DNA from 2 places in the Pseudarthrobacter oxydans genome. Region 1 is predicted to be linked to the other one. Evidence: predicted binding sites of a transcription regulator. Region 1 holds the regulator's gene; the other holds the start of a gene.
The links. The regulator LexA, encoded in region 1, represses DNA repair genes until DNA is damaged. The targets are predictions, from matches to a motif close to TCGAACANNTGTTCGA.

Region 1 (10,549 bases):
AACATAAAACGAAATCTGGGTCCAGAGCGGCTTGTGCTGCTGCCTGAAGGACAGGGCCCCGCCCACCAGCAGGCCGGCCAGCCCCATCAGGACGATGGACCACATCTAGGCGGCGCCGTCTTCCGCTGGAGCGCCGTCTTCCGTTGAAGGGACGCCGGCGGGGACCGGGCCGCCCGGGGCCGGCTTCTTGAGGTTCTGCACCCAGTTGCGCAGCAGCCGCGCGCCGGCGTCGCCGGACTTCTCCGGGTGGAACTGGGTGGCGCACAGCGGACCGTTTTCGACCGCTGCTATGAATGGTCCGCCATGCTCGGACCAGGTGACCAGGGGTGCAGCCATGCGCGGCTGCACAACATCGAAGTTCCATTCCTGCACCCCGTAGGAGTGCACAAAGTAGAACCGCTCGTTTTCGACGCCGGCGAACAGCTTGGATCCCTCAGGCACCTTCACGGTGTTCCAGCCCATGTGCGGCACCACGTCAGCCGGCAGGAGTTCAACCTTGCCGGGCCATTCGCCGATGCCCTCCGCCTCCGTGCCGTGTTCGACGCCCGCCTCAAAGAGCACCTGGAGGCCAACGCAGATCCCCAGGACCGGCCGGCCGCCTGCCACCCGCCTGCCGATGAGGCGGATCCCGTCGACGGCTTTGAGCTCACGCATCACCGTTTCGAAGGCGCCGACACCGGGAACCACCAGGCCGTCGGCGTTCAGGACGTCCTCGGGCTTGGAGCTCAGGATGACTTCCGCGCCGGCGCGTTCGAGGGCGCGCACGGCGGACCGGACGTTACCGGAACCGTAGTCCAGGACCGTGACGGTGGGCTTGCCTTCCGGCGAGGGGAGTTTCCGGGAGGCCGAGGGATCGATGATGGCGCCGTCCTTCAGGACCTGTCCGCTCACAGCGCACCCTTCGTGGAGGGGATTCCTTCAACGCGCGGATCGGGTTCAACTGCTGCGCGCAGTGCCCGGGCGAAGGCCTTGAACTGGGCTTCGACGATGTGGTGGGGGTCCCGGCCCGCGATGACGTTCATGTGCAGGCAGATGCCGGCGTGCAGGGTGATTGCCTCGAAGACGTGGCGAGTGAGCGACCCGGTGAAGTGGCCGCCGATCAGGTGGTACTCCTGGCCGGCAGGCTCGCCGCCGTGCACCAGGTAGGGACGCCCGGACACGTCGACGACGGCGTGCGCCAGCGCTTCGTCCAGGGGAACGGTGGCTTCTCCGAACCGGCGGATCCCGGCTTTGTTCCCCAGGGCGGTGCGCAGCACTTCACCGAAGGTTATGGCTACGTCCTCCACCGTGTGGTGGACATCGATGTGGATGTCACCGGTGGCTTTGACGGTCATGTCGATCAGGGAGTGCTTGCAGAGCGCCGTGAGCATGTGGTCGTAGAACGGCACCGACGTGTCGATGTCCGAGGTGCCGGTACCGTCAAGGTTGATTTCCACGAGCACAGAGGACTCACTGGTGGCACGTTCCATGCGCGCGGTGCGGGCCGCAGCAACATTCGATCCGGTGGTACTCATGCTTGGGTCCTTTTGGGCAGAAGGGGTGGTTCGAGGCGTCCAGCGCCGGTTCTTCCAGTCTAGGCGGGAAGCTTGGCCTGGCGGGCAAGGATGCTTTCAAGGGAGGTGAGGAAAGCTGTGGTTTCGGTCTCAGTTCCGGCTGTGACGCGGAGGTGGCCGGGGATTCCTACGTCGCGGACCAGGACACCGGCGTCCAGCAGTTCCTGCCACACCTGGTGGGGGTCCTCCAGGCCGCCGAAAAACACGTAGTTGGAGTCTGACGCGGCAGGCTTGAGTCCCATCCTGAGCAGCTCGGACACAATGCGGTCGCGCTGTTTCTTGATGTCCTCCACATCCGCCATCAGCGCCTCCCGGTGCCGGAGGGCGGCGAGGGCGGTGGCCTGCGTGATGGCGGAGAGGTGGTACGGGAGACGGACGAGCCGCAGCGCGTCGGCCACTTCGGGGGCCGCCGCCATGTAGCCGAGGCGGGCGCCGGCCAAGGCGAACGCCTTGCTCATGGTCCTTGAGACGATCAGCCGTTCCCGCCCTGGCAGCAGGGTCAGCGCACTGGGCGTTCCGTCATGCGCGAACTCGTGGTACGCCTCATCGACGATGACGATGGACTGGCTTTCTTCGCCGGCCTCGTAGACGGCTTCCACCACGTCCAGCCCGAGGCCGGTTCCCGTGGGGTTGTTGGGTGAGCACAGGAAGACGATGTTGGGCTGCAGCTCCTTGACCTGCCGCGCGGCAGATTCGGCGCTGAGACCGTAATCGCCGGCACGCTCGCCCACAATGTATTCCGTGTCCGTTCCGCTGGCCAGCAGGGGATACATGGAGTACGTGGGAGGGAATCCGAGCGCTGTACGTCCTGGGCCGCCAAAGGCCTGGAGTATCTGCTGAAGGACTTCGTTGGAGCCGTTGGCCGCCCAAAGGTTGGATTCATCCAGCCCGTGCCCCAGGTACTCCGCCAACGCCTTCCGCAGGTCGGTGAATTCCCGGTCCGGGTATCTGTTGAGTCCTGCTGCCGCTTCTGACACCGCTGCGCTAATGGCCGCCCTGACGTCAGCCGGAACCCCATGGGTGTTTTCATTCACGTTCAGGAGGATTGGAACGTCCAACTGGGGCGCGCCATAGGGCGTAAGCCCGCGGAGGTTGCTGCGGAGGGGAAGCCGGTTCAGGCGCTCTAGCTGGTCATTCACCTGAACAGTTTAGTGCCCGGGCCGGACACCGGAAAATGTGACGGTTTCCTGTTCGCTCCCGGCGTGCCGCGCCCTGCCGCCCGTGGAGAGGCAAAATGCCGGGTCCTAACTTGCGGGCACGAACAATTGCTGGCCGGGGAAGACCGCGCCGGCCGGGAGGTTATTGAGCTGCACGATGTCCGCCACGACGTCCCGCGGATCACGCTCCGGTGCGACACCGGCCGCAATGCCCCACAGTGACTCGCCAGGCTGGACCGTGACTGTGACAGTGGGCGTCGTTGCAAGATCCGTCGCAGACTCCGACGCCTTGGCCGGGGCATTGAAAAAGCCTGCCAGCGAAAGAAGCAGGGCAGCGAGCAGGACCAGCGGAATGCCGATCAGCACGATGCGACCACGACGGGTCAGGCGAAGGGGCGGAAGAGGCGCAGGCCGTCCGGCCTGCCGATTGTCCGCCTGGGACAGGATTTGCTGCACCGAAAGCAGCTGGTGGCGTGAACCCCGCGAAACAGATGTAGCTGACATGATCTGAGCCCTCCTGGACCGTACTGTGCTGCCCGGACGTCCTTCCCTCCGCCCCCGGCCGGACCTTTTCCGGCGTAGTCTTCGAATGACCAGGGCAATGAGTAGAACATATATTCGAACTTTGCTTTCTCTGTTTTAGCACCTATCAACGAACATTGTCGAGACTCGCTAGAACAAATGTTTGAAAAAGCAATGCGGCTGGCCTAGCTTTGAACCAAAGAACAACCACCTGGACAGTCGATCAGCAGGGTCTGACATTTAGGGGCGGGAACTTCCAGGGCATGGCCATGGAGAGGGCCGGCGGAACCGAAAGGCATTGGCGAATATGGCAGCAGCAGCCGCCGGGGGCAGGGCAACCGCGCAACCGAAGAGGACCGCCAAGGGCCTGACTCCACGGCAAAAGAAGATCCTCGAAACCATCCAGCGCTCGGTCAACGAAAACGGGTACCCGCCGTCCATGCGGGAGATCGGCGACACCGTGGGACTGGCGAGCCTTTCGAGCGTGACGCACCAGCTTTCCCAGCTGGAGAAGCTTGGCTACCTCCGCCGCGACCCCAAGCGGCCGCGGGCCATGGAAGTCCTGATGCCGCTGACCCTGGACGGCGGAGCCGCAAAGCCGGCAAGCCAGGCGTCCGCCGTCCGTTCACCCGGTGCAGCGACTGTGACCGAACTGCCCACCGCCCTGGACACGGCGATGGTTCCCCTGGTGGGCCGGATCGCCGCAGGCGGCCCCATCCTTGCCGACCAGCTGGTGGAGGACGTGATGCCGCTCCCCAGGCAACTGGTGGGCCAGGGGGAACTGTTCATGCTTCGGGTAGCCGGGGATTCGATGGTGGATGCAGCCATCTGCGATGGCGACTGGGTTGTGGTCCGCCGCCAGCAGGATGCGGCCAACGGGGATATCGTGGCCGCGCTCCTGGATGATGAAGCCACCGTCAAGACATTCCGCCAGCGTGACGGCCACACGTGGCTGCTCCCGCAGAACACCCAGTACGAGCCCATCCTCGGAGACCACGCCACCATCATGGGCAAGGTTGTGTCGGTACTCCGCTCGCTGTAGCAGGGAAACTCCGTCCGCTGCAGCGAGACGGCCTCAGGCGTTTTCCCGGGCCAGCCGCTCCAGGGCGGCAATCGCCGTCTTCCGGTCTGTTGTGGACCAGAAGGGCGGCAGCGCCCCGCGCAGGAACCCTGCATAGCGTTCAGTGGCAAGCCGGGAGTCAAGCACGGCCACCACTCCCCTGTCGCCCGTGGAACGGATCAGCCGGCCTGCCCCCTGGGCGAGCCGGATCGCGGCGTGGGTGGCCGAAACCGACATAAAGCCGTTTCCACCTGCCTGGGCTACTGCCCGTGAGCGCGCCGTCATGAGGGGATCGTCCGGCCGCGGAAACGGGATGCGGTCTATCACCACAAGCCGGCACGAGCCGCCGGGGACGTCCACGCCCTGCCAAAGGGACATGGTCCCGAACAGGCAGGTATCGGGCTCGTCGGCGAACTGCTTTACCAGGCCGGTCATGGTGGAGTCACCCTGGCAGAGGACGGTCATCCCCAGCTTGGGGCGCAGTGCCTCGGCCGCTTCCTCTGCCGCACGCCGGGACGAGAACAAGCACAGCGCCCCGCCACCGGAAGCACGGATCAGGGCTTCCAGTTCGTCCAGTGCTTCCGGGGAAGCACCCCTGCCGGGCTTCGGCAGGTGCCCGGCCACGTAGAGGATGCCCTGCTTTGGGTAGTCGAAGGGTGATCCCACGTCCACGCCTGTCCAGCTCGGGGCGCCGTCACCCACCAGGCCCAGTCCGCCCGCGGCAGGTTCAAACGCGGAACCGATGGCCAGCGTCGCGGAGGTCAGCACCACCGTGTGGCCGGCGAAGAGTCCTTCGCGCAGCCTCCCGGCAACGGACAGCGGCGCGATGTTGATCAACGCAGGAGCGGTCTCGTCCGGCGGGGAGAATCCCTGTGCAGGGTCAAAGGAACTGGCACGGGAAAACCACACCACTTCGCGGTTCTCCCGGGCTGCCAGGAGCCGTTCACAAAGTTCCAGGATGAGCAGCAGCCGCGACCGCGCGAGCTGCCTGCCGCCGTCGGCCGTGGCGCTGCTGTCCCCCTTTGAATCCGAGAGGGCAGCCCGGCAGGCATCCCGCAGCTGGTCCACGCAGTCCAGCTGTTCATCATTGAGCCCGTTCGGGAGCAGCCCGTTCGGCACGCCTGCCAGGGCAAGCTCCAAGTTGGCGGCTGCGGCGTTCAACGCATCAACGGTGATGGCCGTGTGCTTCCGCGCACCGGCGGCAGCGGCGTGGACCATGGCCACCGAGAGCTGGCCGGAGACCGCCCCGGTAACCCTGTCCTGGAGTTCATGGGCCTCATCCACCACCACCACGTCATATTCGGGCAGGACGGCCAGGCCTTCGAACGCGCTGACGGCGAGCATCGCATGGTTGGTGACCACAACATCCGCTTCAGCAGCGTCCTGGCGCGCCAGTTCGCTGAAGCATTCCGCAGCCATGGGGCACTTCTGGGAGCCCAGGCACTCCATGGACGTCACCGAAACCTGCCGCCAGGCACGGTCCGTGACGCCCGGCAGCAGTTCATCCCGGTCGCCGGTGGCGGTCTTCTCCGCCCACTCCCGCAGCCGCACCACCTCCTTGCCGAGCTGGGACGAGGGGCCGCCCACGGCTGCGGCGAAATGCGGGACGCTGGTGTCCTCGCCCAGGCTGAAAAGCTGGCCTTCGGCCGGCTCCTCGCTGGGGAAGCCGCCTTCCAGCTTGTGCCGGCAAACGTAGTTGGAGCGGCCCTTGACCAGGGCCACTTTGACCGGCCTGTCCAGGGCGGGGGTGATGGCCTTGAGCAGCCGGGGCAGGTCCCTGCCCACAATCTGGGTCTGGAGGGCCAGGGTGGCCGTTGACACCAGGGCGGGCTTGTTGCTCTGCAATGCATGCGCGATGAGGGGGATGAGGTAGGCCAGGGACTTGCCGGTGCCGGTCCCCGCCTGGACCAGCAGGTGGTCCCCCGTTTCGATGGCGCGGGCCACCTGCCTGGCCATCTCATGCTGGCCGGCACGGCTTTGCCCGCCCATGCCCGCCACGGCCCGGTCGAGCAGTTCGATCACGAACTGCTCGCCGGCCGTTTCCGTGGCTTCTCCTGCCACGGCCTCAGTCATTGCTGACGAAGGGTTCCAGTTCAGCCGCGAAGCCTTCCCGGACCATCACGACGGCCCTGGTGCCGGCTTCAACGTGGTCGACGCTGATGATCTCGGCGTCGGAGTCGTGAAGCTTGCTGATCAGGTCCCCGCGCTCATACGGGATGAGCAGTTCCAGCTTGACGCCGGGCCGGGGAATGGCGTCGCTGATTGCCTCCAGCAGTTCGGCGATGCCTTCCCCCGTGCGGGCCGAGACCACCACGTGCCGCGGCTCGCGCTGCTTGAGCCGTTCCACCACGAACGGATCAGCGGCGTCGGCTTTGTTGAGCACGATGATTTCGGGCACCTTCCGGGCATCCACCTCGCTGAAGACCTTGCGGACTGCGGCGATCTGGCCCTCGGGATCCGGGTGCGAAACGTCCACCACGTGCAGGATCAGGTCCGCGTCCGCAACTTCCTCGAGCGTGGAGCGGAACGCTTCCACCAGCTGGGTTGGCAGTGAACGGACGAACCCCACGGTGTCGGCCAGGGTGTAGCCCAGGCCGTCCGCGGTTTCCGCTTTGCGGACGGTGGGATCCAGGGTGGCGAACAGGGCGTTCTCCACCAGGACACCGGCGTCGGTCAGGCGGTTCAGCAGCGAGGACTTGCCCGCGTTGGTGTACCCGGCAATCGCTACGGACGGCACGGCATTACGACGGCGGTTGGCCCGTTTGGTCTCGCGGGCCGGCTTCATCGCGGCGATCTCCCGCCGCAGCTTGGCCATCCTGGTGCGGATCCGGCGGCGGTCCAGCTCGATCTTTGTCTCACCGGGACCACGCGAACCCATGCCGGCAGCCGCGCTGCCCACCTGGCCACCGGCCTGGCGGGACATCGACTCACCCCAGCCGCGCAGGCGCGGCAGCAGGTACTCCAGCTGGGCCAGCTCCACCTGGGCCTTGCCTTCGCGGCTCTTGGCGTGCTGGGCAAAGATGTCCAGGATCAGGGCTGTCCGGTCGATGACCTTGACCTTGACGATGTCCTCCAGGCCTCGGCGCTGGGAGGGAGCGAGCTCGGCATCCACCACCACCGTGTCCGCGCCGGTGGACGCCACGATGTCCCGGAGCTCCAAGGCCTTGCCCGAGCCGAGGAACGTTCCAGGATCCGGCTTGTCGCGCCGCTGGACCAGCCCGTCCAGGACCTCGGAACCGGCAGTTTCTGCGAGGGCTGCGAGCTCCCGCAGCGAGTTCTCGGCGTCGGCCAGGGTCCCCTCGGACCAGAGCCCGGCCAGGACCACGCGTTCCAGGCGCAGCTGCCGGTACTCAACCTCGGTGACGTCTTCGAGTTCGGTGGAAAGCCCGGCCGTTCGGCGCAGGGCGCGGCGTTCCTCAAGATCCTGCTGGTCGCCGTCGTACGTTGTGTGTTCTTCGTCCAGGCGGGAAATCGCCTGGGCTTTGCCGAGCATTGCCTTCCCGTCCCGGCCCTCGTCACCGCCGCCTGGCGCGCTGAGGCTCCTGGCCGGTACGTCCTTGGAGAGAATCCGGTCGATGACAGCTTGGATTTCCGCAGGACTCATGTCCTGGGCGGCTGGATCTGATCCGGTGTTGGGCTGGCTGGTCATGGTCTCCTTTGAAGATTCGGCAGTTCCAGAATAGTGCCGAATGCCGGTGATTGGTGAAGTATTCGCGCTGGGCTGACGGCCTGCGGTCATCCAAGCCTCCTGGCTTGTCGGGCCGGGCGCTGCAGGAGGCGGCGCCGGCGGAGATGCCACGACTCAGATTCGTGGCGGACATGGAAACAGCCGGAAAAACGGCGGGAAGTCCAGCGGAGGCTGACCTTCGAGTGTCGTCCGGCGACCGGAAAACGCGTTCTGCGTTCGGCCCGGTGCACGCAGCGGAAGGTGGGAAAACCTGCATCGCTGGGTGGGACATGGCTTCGGGACGGGCTGGGCCCGTGCCGGCTACTCAAAGATCAGGAACATGCTCTCCAGCGTAGCAGAGGGCCACACGCGGCAGTTTCCCTTTACGCTGCAAGGGGAACTACTCTGGCCAGTTATGGAGTCCGCACATTATTTCAGCGCAACGCCCGCCGGCCCTTTTACCCGCAAGCCGCTGACTGTCGAACTCGCCGGGCAGACGCGCAGGCTGCAGACTTCCACCGGCATCTTCAGCCCGGACGGGATCGACAAGGGCACGGCCATCCTCCTTGCCGAGGTCCCGGCCCCCGCGCCGCAGGGAAACCTGCTGGACATCGGTTGCGGCTGGGGCCCGATTGCCCTGACCATGGGGCTGAAGTCGCCCTCCGCCCGGGTCTACGCAGTGGATGTGAACGAGCGCTGCATCACGCTGACGAACGAGAACGCCGCCGCGCTGGGACTGGCAAACGTCACCGCCAGTACCCCGGAAGCGGTGGACCCGGAGGTGCGCTTTGACACCATCTGGTCCAATCCGCCCATCCGGATCGGCAAGGACGAGCTCCATTCACTCCTGAAGCTGTGGCTGCCCCGCCTCGCGCCGGGCGGTACGGCGTGGCTGGTGGTGCAGAAGAACCTGGGGGCCGACTCGCTGCAACGCTGGCTTGCCGGGGAGCTGGACGACTCCTTCGGCGTCAGCCGCGAATCAACGTCCAAGTCCTTCCGGATCCTGAAGGTCAGGAAAGCGTCCCGGTTGCCACAATAACTGCCGGGCCGCTCAGCTCAACGTGTTCATGACCCGCCGGGCCGGCGAAGAACTTGACGCCAACCACCCCGCCGGGGACCTGGACGCGCCAGGTGTCGGGGGCCTCCGCACCTGCCCAGTGCCGAATGGCCACTGCGGCGGCGCAAGCCCCGGTCCCGCACGACTGGGTCTCCCCCACCCCGCGTTCATGCACGCGCATAGTGACTGTGCCGACGCCGTCGTGCACCAGGGGTTCCGACGGAACCACGAACTCAACGTTGGTTCCGTGGGCCGGGACAGGGTCAACCACGGGCGCTGTGAACATGCGGGTTGCCGTGAGTTCCGACAGCTCCGCCAGGGCCACGACAGTATGGGGGTTGCCCATGCTGACGGAGAGGGCAGGGCGGGGAACTTCCAGGCCTTCTGCGGTGACCAGTGAATCCATGGCCTTGGCTGTGGCTTCCCCGGGGAAAATGAACTCCCAGGGCCCCATGTCCACGGCGTAGTCTTCGCCTGTCCGCACCACGGTCTTGACGCCGGCGCGCGTGCCGATGGTGAGGGCCCCGCCGTCGGGCAGGTCAATCAGCCCCTCCGTGCGGAGGAAGTGGACGAAGACGCGGACGCCGTTGCCACACATCTCGGACAACGAGCCGTCACCGTTGCGGTAGTCCATGAACCATTCGGCGCCCGGGGCCGTGGCGAGCAGCTCACGGCCCTCCGGCAGGAAGCGCGACGGAACGGCGCGGATGAGCCCGTCGCCGCCGATCCCGCGGTGCCGGTCGCAGAGCGCTGCAACGTCGTGGGCGGATATGGTGTGGACACCGTCGGGATCGGCCACCAGGACAAAGTCGTTTCCGGTGCCGTGTCCCTTGGAAAAGCGGAGCCCGCTCAGGGTGCGGAGGGCCGGCTCAGTGGTTTCTGCGAGGGTTGCGTCCATGTTTCCAAGGGTACCGGCCGGGCGGGGCAGCCCTAAATACGCGGCCGTTCGCACAGCGCTGCGGCCTTGGCCACCAACGACGGGTCCTGCCAATCCAGCCAGGAGATGCGGGGATCGGCGCGGAACCAGGTGAGCTGGCGCCGTGCGAACTGCCGGGTGGCCACGATGGTGTCTTCCGCGGCCTCCGCTACGGTCGACGCGCCGTCGACGACCCGGAGGAACTGCGCGTAGCCGAGGGCGCGGGACGCGGTTTTCCCTTGGCGCAGCCCTTGGTTGTCCAGCCATTGGACTTCCGCGAGCAGGCCGTCGTCCACCATCCGGTGCACCCGGCGGGCGAGCCGGTCGCGGAGCACGTCCCGGTCCACGGCCAGGCCCACCTGGACGGCCGGCTGGACGTACTCGCGCTGCGGCATGAAGGAACTAAACGGCCGGCCGGTGAGCCGGTGGACCTCCAGTGCACGGATGATGCGCCGGGCGTCGGACAACCTCCCTGCCGACACCGGGTCCACTTCGCGCAGGCGCTCCAGCAGCACCGCCTGCCCGTTCTCCGCGAGCTCAGCCTCAAGTTGTTGGCGAACCAGCGGATCCGTTCCGGGAAATTCAAGGACATCCAGTGCGGCCCGCACATACAGGCC
Region 2 (10,549 bases), 920 kb from region 1:
GTCGCGTACGAAGGCTTCCGGCTTGGCCAGGATTTGCCGGGAGACCGCGCCCGACCGGCCGCGGAGCGAGGGATCCACGGTAACCAGGAAGTTCTTTTTGCTCCAGTCCTGCCGGCAGACGAACCCGTCCGTAATAACATCGCCCGGCACCGTCCCCACAAAGACCAGCAGGTCGGTTTCCTCCAGGAGATCGTAGGTGGGGCGGGGCCGGCCATAGCCAATAGGGCCAACGTAGGAGGGCGAATCGAAGGGCACCGTCCCCTGTGTCCGCCATTCCGCAGCTGCCGGGATATGGTGCCGCTCCAGCCAAGCGGTCAGCTGGTCTGCCGCCGCCTGGGTCCAGTCGTTGCCGCCGGTGACGAACAGGGGCCTGCTCGATTCTGCCAGTGCAGCCCGGAGGGCGATAGCATCCGTGCTGCTCATGCCACCGGAGGCCACGGGAATGGCGGGATGCAGCGCAGGGTCGATCTGCTGCCGGATGACGTCCTCGGGCAGCCCCACCACCACGGGCCCGGGCCGGCCGCTCATGGCCGCAAACATGGCTTCCGCCACGATCTCGGACGCCCGTTCTGCGTGGTCGAGGACCATCACCCGCTTGGCGCCCGTGTCGAACCAGGACTTGATGTCGAACTCCTGGAAGGCCTCCCGGTCCCGGTGAGCGAAGGGGATCAGGCCCACAAACAGAAGCATGGGGGTGGAGTCCTGCCATGCCGTGTGCAGGCCAACATGGGCGTTGGCGGCGCCTGGACCACGGGTCACCATCGCCACGCCGGGGCGCTGGTTCATCTTGCCGTCCGCTTCAGCCATGTAGGCGGCGCCGCCCTCATGCCTGCAGACGATGGTTGCAATATCCGATGCGTGCAGGCCATCCAATACGTCGAGGAAGCTCTCGCCCGGCACTACATAGGTGCGCTCCACTCCGTGCGCGGCCAGCGAATCAACTATCACATGGCCCGCGGATTTGGTTGCTGGTTCTGGCTTCTCCGCAGGGTTTGCCTGCAGCTTGTGCTGCGCGGAGGATTCGACGGCGGCGCGCGGGACGCGCGGTTCGGTCAGGGTTGCTGCTGCGGGTTCCGTTGTCATGGTCTTTCTTTGTTGTTCGGTTATCTGATGGGTGTGGGGTTGGCGATGACGGGGGAGAGGCCGGTGTGGCCTTCGCGGGTTTCGGCGATTTCGCGGATGCGGGTGCGGCAGGCGTACCAGCCGACGACCATGAGGGCGGAGGCGATGGCGGTGACGAGCATGGTGAGGGGGGAGTCGATGAAGACCATGATGAGGACGCCGGCGAGGAAGAGCAGGGAGAGGTAGCCGGTGTAGGGGGCGCCGATCATGCGGAAGGAGGGGCGTTCGAGCCAGCCTTTGTCGGCCCAGCGTTTGAGCTGGATCTGGCACAGGACGATGGTTGCCCAGGTCATGATGATGCCCACGGAGGCGACGTTGAGGACGATTTCGAAGGCCTGGGCGGGGACGAGGTAGTTCAGGGGGACGCCCAGGAGGGAGACGGCGGCGGTGATGGCGATGCCGCCGTAGGGGACGCCTGCTTTGTTCATGCGGGAGGCGAAGCGCGGGGCGGAGCCGTTGACGGACATGGAGCGCAGGATGCGTCCGGTTGAGTAGAGGCCGGCGTTGAGGGAGGACAGGGCGGCGGTGAGGACGACGAGGTTCATGATGACGTCCACGCCCTGGATGCCGATGGAGCCGAAGAAGGTCACGAAGGGGCTGACGCCCTTTTCGTAGGAGGTGTAGGGCAGCAGCAGGGCCAGGAGGATGACGGAGCCGACGTAGAACACGGCGATGCGGAAGACCACGGAGTTGATGGCTTTGGGCATGATCTTTTCGGGGTTTTCGGTTTCGCCGGCGGCGGTGCCGACGAGTTCGATGGAGGCGTAGGCGAAGAGGACGCCCTGCATGAGGATGATCATGGGGAGCAGGCCGTTGGGGAAGATGCCGCCGTTGTCCGAGAGGAGGCTCAGGCCGACTTGCTGGCCGTCCACGGGGGTGCCGAAGATGACGAAGTAGGTGCCGGCGATGAGGAAGATGACCAGGGCGGCGACTTTGATCAGGGCGAACCAGAATTCCATTTCGCCGAAGACCTTCACGGAGACGAGGTTCAGGGCGAGGACCACGATCAGGGCGGTCAGTGCCCAGGCCCATTGCGGGACGGCTGCCATCCAGGGGATGTAGTTGCCGAAGAAGTTCATGTAGAGGGCGGCGGCGGTGATGTCCACGATGGTGGTGGTGGCCCAGTTGATCCAGTAGAACCAGCCGGAGACGAACGCGGCTTTTTCGCCGAAGAATTCGCGGGCGTAGGAGACGAACGAGCCGGAGGAGGGGCGGTGCAGGACCAGTTCGCCCAGGGCGCGCAGGATCAGGAACGCGAAGAACCCGCAGACGGCGTAGGCGATGACCAGGGACGGGCCCGCGGCATTGAGCCGGCCGCCGGCGCCGAGGAACAGGCCGGTGCCGATCGCACCGCCGATCGCGATCATCTGGATCTGCCGGGGCTTGAGGTTCTTGTGGTAGCCCTTGTCCTCCGCATGCAGGGCGGTCTCGGAGGCATGGGCGTGCCCGCCGTCGATGATGTGGTCTGCTGCAACCTCGTCGTTGGGGTTGTGGGGCATGGTTGATCCTTTCGATCCGGGGAAGATCTGACTGGGTGGGGAAAAGTTGTGGGGAGATACCTTCACATGGCAGGCAGGAAAACGCAGATCAGAAAACTGACCAGCCGGTGCGGTCGGAAAGGTCGGCGAGGGCGGCAGTGCCGGCAAGGGAATTGCCTTTGCCGTCGAGCCGGGGACTCCACACACAGATGGAGCACTCGCCGGGAACGATGACCAAAATGCCGCCACCCACACCGCTTTTGCCAGGAAGGCCCACGCGGTACGCGAACTCTCCGGCAGCGTCGTACATGCCGCAGGTCAGCATGATGGAGCCAACGCGTTTGGCATCGCTCGGGGACAGGACGGGTCCCGCCGTTCCCCGGCCTTCCCCGGCCAGGAAAAGCCCTGCCTTGGCGAGTTCAACGCAGGTCATCATGATGGAGCAGTGGCGCACGTAGTTCTCCACCACTGCTTCCGCCGGTCGCTTCAGGTTGCCGAAGTCCTTCAGGAAATGCGCCAGCGCCAGGTTGCGGCTGCTGCCCGAAAGCTCACTGGCGGCTGCCGCTTCATCGATGTACGGCCCGCTGATGCCCGCCTGCGCGGTGAGGAACCGCAATACCCAAGCGGCGGCGTCGTATGTTCCTTCCATCAGGTGGTCCGTGACCACCAAAGCGCCGGCGTTGATGAAGGGGTTCCGCGGGATCCCGTGTTCCGCCTCCAGTTGGACCAGCGAGTTGAACGGGGTCCCTGATGGTTCACGCAGGACCCGGGACCACAGCCTTCCGGTGGTGTCGCCCTGCAGGGCCATGGCCAGCGTGAACACCTTGGAGATGCTCTGGATCGAGAAGGGGACATCCGCGTCGCCGGAGCTGAAGACCTGGCCGGAAGTGGTGGCAACGGCTATGCCGAACTTGTTGAAGGGAACGTCCGCAAGGAACGGGATGTTCGCCGGGACAGACCCTGTCTCCCGCCGCGGCCGGTGGTTCCGCACGAGGTCGTGGAGGAGGGGGCCGAGCGGTGGTGCCGCAATCGCTACGGTCATTTCCGGCCCGCTTTTCGATTGGATGTTTCAGCCCATTCCTGGATGTGCAGCAGGGCAACCAGCGAGTCCCGGGGGTTGCCGAAGTCCAGTCCCGTCACTTTGGATACCTTGCTGATGCGGTAGTAGACGGTGTTTTTGTGCAGCTTCATCCGCTGGGCGCATGCGGCAACATCAAGGGAAGCTTCGAAGTACACCCGCAGCGTTTCGGCCAGTTCCACGTCCTCAGACAGGAGGGCCGAGAGGCTGCGGTGGCGGAAAGCCGAAGACGCGAAATTCTGCACTGCTTCGCGGAAAAGGATCTCTCCCTCAAAATCGTCCACGGTGGCCACTGACGACGTTGTGGACCTTCCCACGCAGCTCAACAGTGCTTCTGCCATCCGGGTGACCGAGTGGATGGAGAGCAGGTCCGGGGCCACCGGGCCTACGGCCGCAAACGGGGTGATGCCAAGGTGCTTGCGTGCATCCCGGACGATGGACTCTGCAAGGCCCCGGAGTCCCGGTTCCGCCGCTGCAGACTGCAGGCCGGGGACAATCACTGCGGTGTCGCCTTTGAACTGCCCCACGATTGCCGAAGCTTTGTAGGCAGCGGCGTGGATGGATGCCAGGTTGGCAAGCTCGCCGTGCTTTAGTGCGGCGTCATCGGCTTCCACCTCGGAGATCCCGATCAGGATCAGCGCGGCCGGGCGGTCAGCGGAGATCTTTTCGCTGTGCGCGCTGGCTGCTGCCTCCGCGGGGCCTGAAAGGATCCGGGCAATGCGGTCTTCCCTCATGTGCACGGATTGCTGGTTGCGGTAACGGATCAGCTCAGCCGAGGTACGGGCAGCGGAACCCTGCAACACCTGGTCAACGTCCGGGCCGAAGCCGTCGCCGGTCTCCTGGAGCCAGATGTAGCCCATGATCCTGTTGCCGGCGAAAAGGGTGATGGCTACGCGTTCGCGCAGTCCGTCCTGGGGCCTGGCGGGTACACGCACGGGGAACCGGGTGCCATGGAGTTCACGGTAGGCTCCAAGGTCCTTGAGCAGCAGCTCGTATTTCCGTGGCCCGCGCCTGGCCAGGATGGAGGCTTTGCGCAGCTCGTCAATGTCGTTGGAAACGGTGGAATACGCCAGAACCTTGTTGGCCGCGTCCTCGATCACCACGTGGCTGGAGGTGAGCCGGGCAGTGGTCTGGGCGATCGCGAACAGGTCTTCTTCCAGCAGCGTCAGGACTTCGCTCTGATAGCTGGGCGGCTGGATCCTGTCTTTTGCGATAGACAGCAGGCGGTCCCAGTCGGCCGCGGGGTCCACCAGGAGCAGGCCGGTACCGGCGTCGCGCAGCAACTCTTCGGCTTCGGACAGCTCCTGCCGGCTTCCCTTGACGGCCACCACCGGCGGCGGGTTCCGCAGCAGCCGGCGCAATGCGGGCAAAGCCGACCGTCCGCGGACTCCAATCAGCAGGACAAACGCCCTGTCGCCGTCGAGCTTTTCATCCTCGGCGTCCATGATCAGGAAACGTTCCACCGCGGAGCCGTCCGCCGGCCGGAGGATGAGGCTTCCAAAGCCCAAGGGGAGATCCGAAAGGATATCGTCCACCGTCACCGCAGTCATGGGTTCCTTCTGGTCGATCTGGCCGGACGGCTCTGTCCGGTCAGCCCATCGTATCCACCGCTGAACACGGAAAATTTGTGAGGAAATCCCAATTCGGCGGGTGCTTTTCGGTTTCTTTTCCAATGTATTTGCTTCACCGGACTCCAACCCCGTGCCGGGTACCCGACGCAGGACGCCGGAGCGGGAACTGATCCACAAACCAAAAGGGCCCCGCTTCTCTTTCACAAAGAGAAGCGGGGCCCTGCTACTTGGCGGTGACGGTGGGATTTGAACCCACGTTGGCTTTTACACCAAACAACATTTCGAGTGTTGCACCTTCGGCCGCTCGGACACGTCACCAACCTCAATAGGGTACCGGAGCGAGGCGCCCATCCCCAAAACGGGGCCGATCACGCCTGGCCCGCTATCGCCCGGGCAGAGGTGGCCCCAAGAAGATTCAAAAACTTTTTCGCAGCGGTGGGCTGAGGGCCTAATAATGTCGGACCCCCTCGCGATGATGGGGGTATGGAATCGAACGCGGCGGTGGTGCAGGGGGAGGAAGCGGTTGACGCTTCTGTTGCTGCGTTTATGGCTGCGCTGGCTGGCGGAGGCCTTGCCGCGGGCGGGCCTGCCGTTTCCGGTGGCCGTGGCGGGGGCGTTGATGATCCGTTGCAGCGGGTTGCTGATGCGGCGTTGGATGTCCTGGGTGGGGTGGCGCGGTCGGAAGCGAAGTTGGCGGCGGTGAAGGCAGTGGCCGCGGCGGCCCTTGCCGGGGCGACGAAGGCGATGAATCCTCCGCCCGGGTCCCCTCACGAGGCCACGGCGCAGGACCGGAGCCTGGTGGCGGAGGTCGGGTGTGCGCTGGCCATCGGTGACCGGGCCGCCGGTGCTTTGCTGGCTGAAGCCCATGCCTTGACCGCGTCGCTGCCCCGGACCCTGGCAGCCCTGCAGGGCGGGACGATTTCCTGGGCGCATGCCCGGACCATGGTGGACCAGACCGTCGGCCTTGGCCCGTCCGGGGCGGCGGCCCTGGAGGCCCATTTCCTGGACCCGGACGCCCCGGGGGCGGTCCGCGGGTGCCCGGTGGGGGAGATGCCGGCGTACCGGTTCAGGGCCAAGGCGCGGGGGTGGCGGGAGCGGCACCATCCGGAGAGCCTGGCGAAGCGGCACGCCAAGTCCCTGGCGGATAGACGCGTGGAGTACTGGCCGGATAATGATGCGATGGCCTGGGTGGCCGCCTACCTGCCCGCGGACCAGGCGTCCGCGGTCTGGAACCGGCTGACCGCCATTTCCCGGGGGATGCAGGGCCCGGAGGAGGCCCGCACCCTGACCCAGCTCAGGGCCGACAATTTCGCCGAGGCGCTCCTGGGCGGCGGGAACATCTCCCGGGTTACCGGGCACAGCGAGGCAACCAGTGCCGGGCACGGTGAGACGGGAAGTTCCTGCGGCGCGGAGGTGGCAGGTCCCGGCCCGTCGTCGTCGATTCGGCCGCAGGTGCTGGTCACCGTGCCCGTGTTTTCCCTGATGGGCTTGACGGACGAGCCGGCGGTGCTGGACGGGTACGGACCCATCCCCGCCTCGATGGCCCGGGACCTCGTCGCCGACGGGGCGGATTCGTTCTACCGGGTGCTGGTGGACCCGCGGGACGGCGCGCCCCTGGAAATCGGCCGCACCAGCTACCGGGTGACCAAAGCCATGCGGAACTGGCTCAGGCTGCGCGACGGAAAATGCCCCTTCCCCGGCTGCAGCAACCCCTCCCTCGACAACGAAGCCGACCACCTCCTCGCCTGGCACAACGGCGGCACCACAGGAGTCTCGAACCTCGGACAGCCCTGCCCGAAACACCACAAACTCCGCCACACCAGCGGCTGGAAACCCACCCCCGCCACCACAACCGCACCACCCGGCTGGACCTCACCCGGCTGGACCTCACCCACCGGCCGCCACTACACAAGCGAACACCAGGACTGGGAACCACCCCACTGGCCGGAACGGGCTGTGCCGGCAGGGCTCCGCGCGCTTGATGACAGTGCGGAGATGTGGCCACCGCCCAACGACCTTTCGGGGGTGTCGCCGCCCAACAACCTTTCGGGGGTGTCGCTGCCTGATGACTTGTCTGATGCTTGGCCTCCAGCGGCCGGCCGGTCGCTCCAGGACCTGTATCCAAAGGAGGAGTTCCCCGAGGACACTTTTGCTGACTGGTTCGTGCCTGGGTACCAGCAGCCCAAGGACCCGCTGCCCGAAGATGTTTGGTGGGAGATGGCCTGCCAGGCAAGCGCTGGCGTCACGTAACGAAGCCCTCTCCGCAATCGTGATGGTGAGGCCTGCCCGGACTGTGCCTCCCGACGGGGAGGAAGCGACGGGGAGGATGCGACGGGACAAGGGGACTGCCGCCGTCCAGCTTTCCCGCGCGCACGTTGACGGCTAGATTCATCAGCAAGATGACTAATCAATCCAGTCCAGCGCATCAATCCAGTCGCACGCACGCAACCGCCTACTGGACCACAGCCAGGGAACATGGCGAGCTCCGGCCCGAGGAGCTGCCTGCCCGCGGGTCGGACGAGGCCCTGGTCCGCGCCCTGTACTCCGGCATCAGTAAGGGCACGGAAATGGTGGTCCATGCAGGCGCTGTTCCGCCCCGGGTTGCCGAGGAGATGAGGGCACCCCACCAGGAGGGACACTTCCCCGGGCCGGTGAAGTTCGGGTACCTCTCCGTCGGGGTTGTCGAGGAGGGTCCGGAGGGCTGGGCGGGGCAGCGCGTCTTCTGCCTTAACCCCCACCAGGACCGCTACGTGGTGCCGGTCAGCTCACTGACGAAGATCCCTGATGACGTGCCCTCCCGCCGGGCAGTGCTCACCGGCACGGTGGAGACCGCCGTGAACGCATTGTGGGAGGCGGGTCCGCGGCTGGGAGACCGGATTGCGGTGGTGGGAGCCGGGCTGGTGGGCGGCATGGTTGCCACCCTGCTGAGGACCTTCCCGCTGCAGCGCTTGCAGCTGGTGGACCTGGATCCGGGCCGGAAGCACCTGGCGGACTCCCTGGGCGTGGACTTCGCCCGCCCGGATGACGCCCTGGCCGACTGCGACATCGTTTTCCACTGCTCTGCATCCCAGGAAGGCCTGGAGCGGAGCCTGCAGCTCGTGGGCGACGAGGGGGACGTCATCGAGATGTCCTGGTACGCCAACCGCGAGGTAACCCTGCCGCTGGGGGAGGACTTCCATGCCCGGCGGCTGTCCATCCGGGCCAGCCAGGTGGGTGTGGTGGCGCGTGCGCGCCGCCACCGCAGGACCAGCGCCGACCGCCTGGACCTCGCCGTCTCGCTGCTGAAGGACCCCGTCTTCGATGCTTTCCTCACCGGTACTTCGCGGTTCGCCGAGTTGCCCGGCACGGTGCAGGACCTCGCCCACGGGAAGCTTGAAGCCCTGTGCCACGTCATCGAATACCCCACCGACGAAGGCGGCGGGAACAAAGACCGCGGGAACAAAGACCCCGAGAACAAAGACCCGCACCAGACCCGAGAAGACCAGAGGTAGTCCCATGTTCAGCCTGACCGTCCGCCGCCACTTCATGATCGCCCACAGCCTGCCCCGTGAGGCGTTCGGGCCGGCCCAGGCCCTGCACGGGGCGACTTTTGTCGCCGAGGTGTCCTTCCGCCGTCGGACGCTCAACAAGGACGCGATCGTGCTGGACATCGGCGCCGCCGGCACCATCATCGAGGAGGTCCTGGCAGGCCTGAACTACCGCAACCTGGACGAGCATCCGGATTTTGCGGGCAAACTCAGCACCACTGAGGCGCTCGCGGAATACATTGCCCATTCAGTTGCGGAAAAGCTGCAGAATGACGACGACGGCGGCCGGCTTGAGGCAATCGACGTCACCCTGCGGGAGAACCCGGATGCCTGGGCCACCTACTCGCTGGATCTCCCGGCAGCGGACTCTCCAGCAGCCTGATCCCGTGCCCCGCATCCGCCTGCTGGTACCCGGCAACATCCACCACCATTCCGGCGGGAACGTCTACAACGCGCGGCTGGTGCAGGGCTTGGAGGCCTTGGGGACAGAGGTCGAGGTGATCGCAGTGGACGGCTCCTGGCCGGAAGCCAATGCCCACGCTCGGCGCCGGCTGGGCAGCCTGCTTGGCGCCTGGGAACCGGACGCAGGACTGCAGGGCACCGTGATCCTCGTGGATGGGTTGATTGCCATGGGCGCGCCGGATGAGCTGGAATTCGCGGCCAAAGCCGGCCGGGAAACCTGGGTGCTGGTCCACATGCCTGCCCCCGCCCGCTACGGACTTGAGGCAAGGTCCCTGCGTGCCGCCACCGGGGTGCTGTGCACCAGCACCTGGGCCAGGAATGTCCTGGCGGCACGCCATGGCCTACATGGGTTGAAGGTCGCCCTTCCCGGCACCGACCCGGCTCCGCTGGCCCCGGGCTCCACGCCGCCCCATATCGTTGCCGTGGCCGCACTCCTGCCCAACAAGGACCAGTTGCTTGTGGTTGGAGCACTGGGCTTGCTGCAGGACCTCGACTGGACGGCAGCCCTGGTGGGTTCGGACCGGGCAGACGCGGAATACACCGGCAAGGTTCGCGCTGCCGTTCAGGCGAACGGCCTGGGCGGACGGATCCGGCTCACCGGCGAGCTGACGGGCCCGGCGCTCGAAAACGCATGGCTGCGGGCAGACCTCAGCCTGCTGGTCTCCCGCGCTGAGGCCTTCGGCATGGTGGTCACCGAGTCGCTCGCCCGGGGTATCCCGGTGATCGTGCGCGAGGGGACGGGCGCCGTCGAGGCCTTGCGCCTGGGCGCACCGGGTACGGACGACGACGGCGGCCCGCTTCCCGGGGCGAAGGTCGCCTTCCCTGCCGATGACGACCCTGCCAACCCGGCCCTGCTGGCCCAGGTCCTCCGCAGCTGGCTGGAGGACACCGCAACCAGGGCTTCCTGGCGCGAAAGGGCGGTTCAGGCGAGGAGCACGCTGCCGGGTTGGGACCGGACAGCGGCCGTGGTGCTGGACGCCATCAGAAGTTAGAGCCGGTGCCCGGCGAAGAAATCACGCAGCAGCCCGGCACACTCCGCCTCGCGCACCCCGGGATAAACCTCAACCCAATGATTCAGGCGGCGCTCGCGGAGCACGTCGAACACGGATCCTGCCGCCCCCGCTTTTTCATCCCAAGCCCCGAAGACCACCCGCGGAATCCGGGCCAGGACAATGGCGCCGGCGCACATGGCGCAGGGCTCCAGGGTCACCACCAGCGTGCAGTCGGCGAGCCGCCAGCCGTCCCCGCTGCCGCCGTCGAGCACTGAAAGCTGGCGCAACCGTTCTGCCGCCTCCCGGATGGCAACCATCT

Region 2: a site for LexA is predicted at 5,665-5,680, ahead of SMD14_RS03430 (DUF222 domain-containing protein). Genes of this name have one in related genera too.

What each region holds. Positions count from the first base shown of each region.
Region 1 is NZ_CP139438.1:1,647,007-1,657,555, reverse strand. Features, by position in the region: gene SMD14_RS07545 (hypothetical protein) at 1-105, opposite strand, end outside; gene hisH (imidazole glycerol phosphate synthase subunit HisH) at 106-891, opposite strand; gene hisB (imidazoleglycerol-phosphate dehydratase HisB) at 888-1,514, opposite strand; gene SMD14_RS07530 (histidinol-phosphate transaminase) at 1,574-2,692, opposite strand; gene SMD14_RS07525 (LysM peptidoglycan-binding domain-containing protein) at 2,798-3,214, opposite strand; gene lexA (transcriptional repressor LexA) at 3,540-4,274, shown strand; gene SMD14_RS07515 (ATP-dependent DNA helicase) at 4,308-6,365, opposite strand; gene hflX (GTPase HflX) at 6,358-7,941, opposite strand; gene SMD14_RS07505 (methyltransferase) at 8,375-8,998, shown strand; gene dapF (diaminopimelate epimerase) at 8,970-9,914, opposite strand; gene miaA (tRNA (adenosine(37)-N6)-dimethylallyltransferase MiaA) at 9,947-10,549, opposite strand, start outside.
Region 2 is NZ_CP139438.1:729,327-739,875, forward strand. Features, by position in the region: gene SMD14_RS03405 (thiamine pyrophosphate-dependent enzyme) at 1-1,083, opposite strand, end outside; gene SMD14_RS03410 (amino acid permease) at 1,104-2,621, opposite strand; gene SMD14_RS03415 (glutaminase) at 2,710-3,642, opposite strand; gene SMD14_RS03420 (helix-turn-helix domain-containing protein) at 3,639-5,228, opposite strand; tRNA gene SMD14_RS03425 (tRNA-Ser) at 5,478-5,567, opposite strand; gene SMD14_RS03430 (DUF222 domain-containing protein) at 5,733-7,499, shown strand; gene SMD14_RS03435 (zinc-binding alcohol dehydrogenase) at 7,649-8,740, shown strand; gene SMD14_RS03440 (6-carboxytetrahydropterin synthase) at 8,745-9,158, shown strand; gene SMD14_RS03445 (glycosyltransferase family 4 protein) at 9,163-10,230, shown strand; gene SMD14_RS03450 (nucleoside deaminase) at 10,227-10,549, opposite strand, start outside.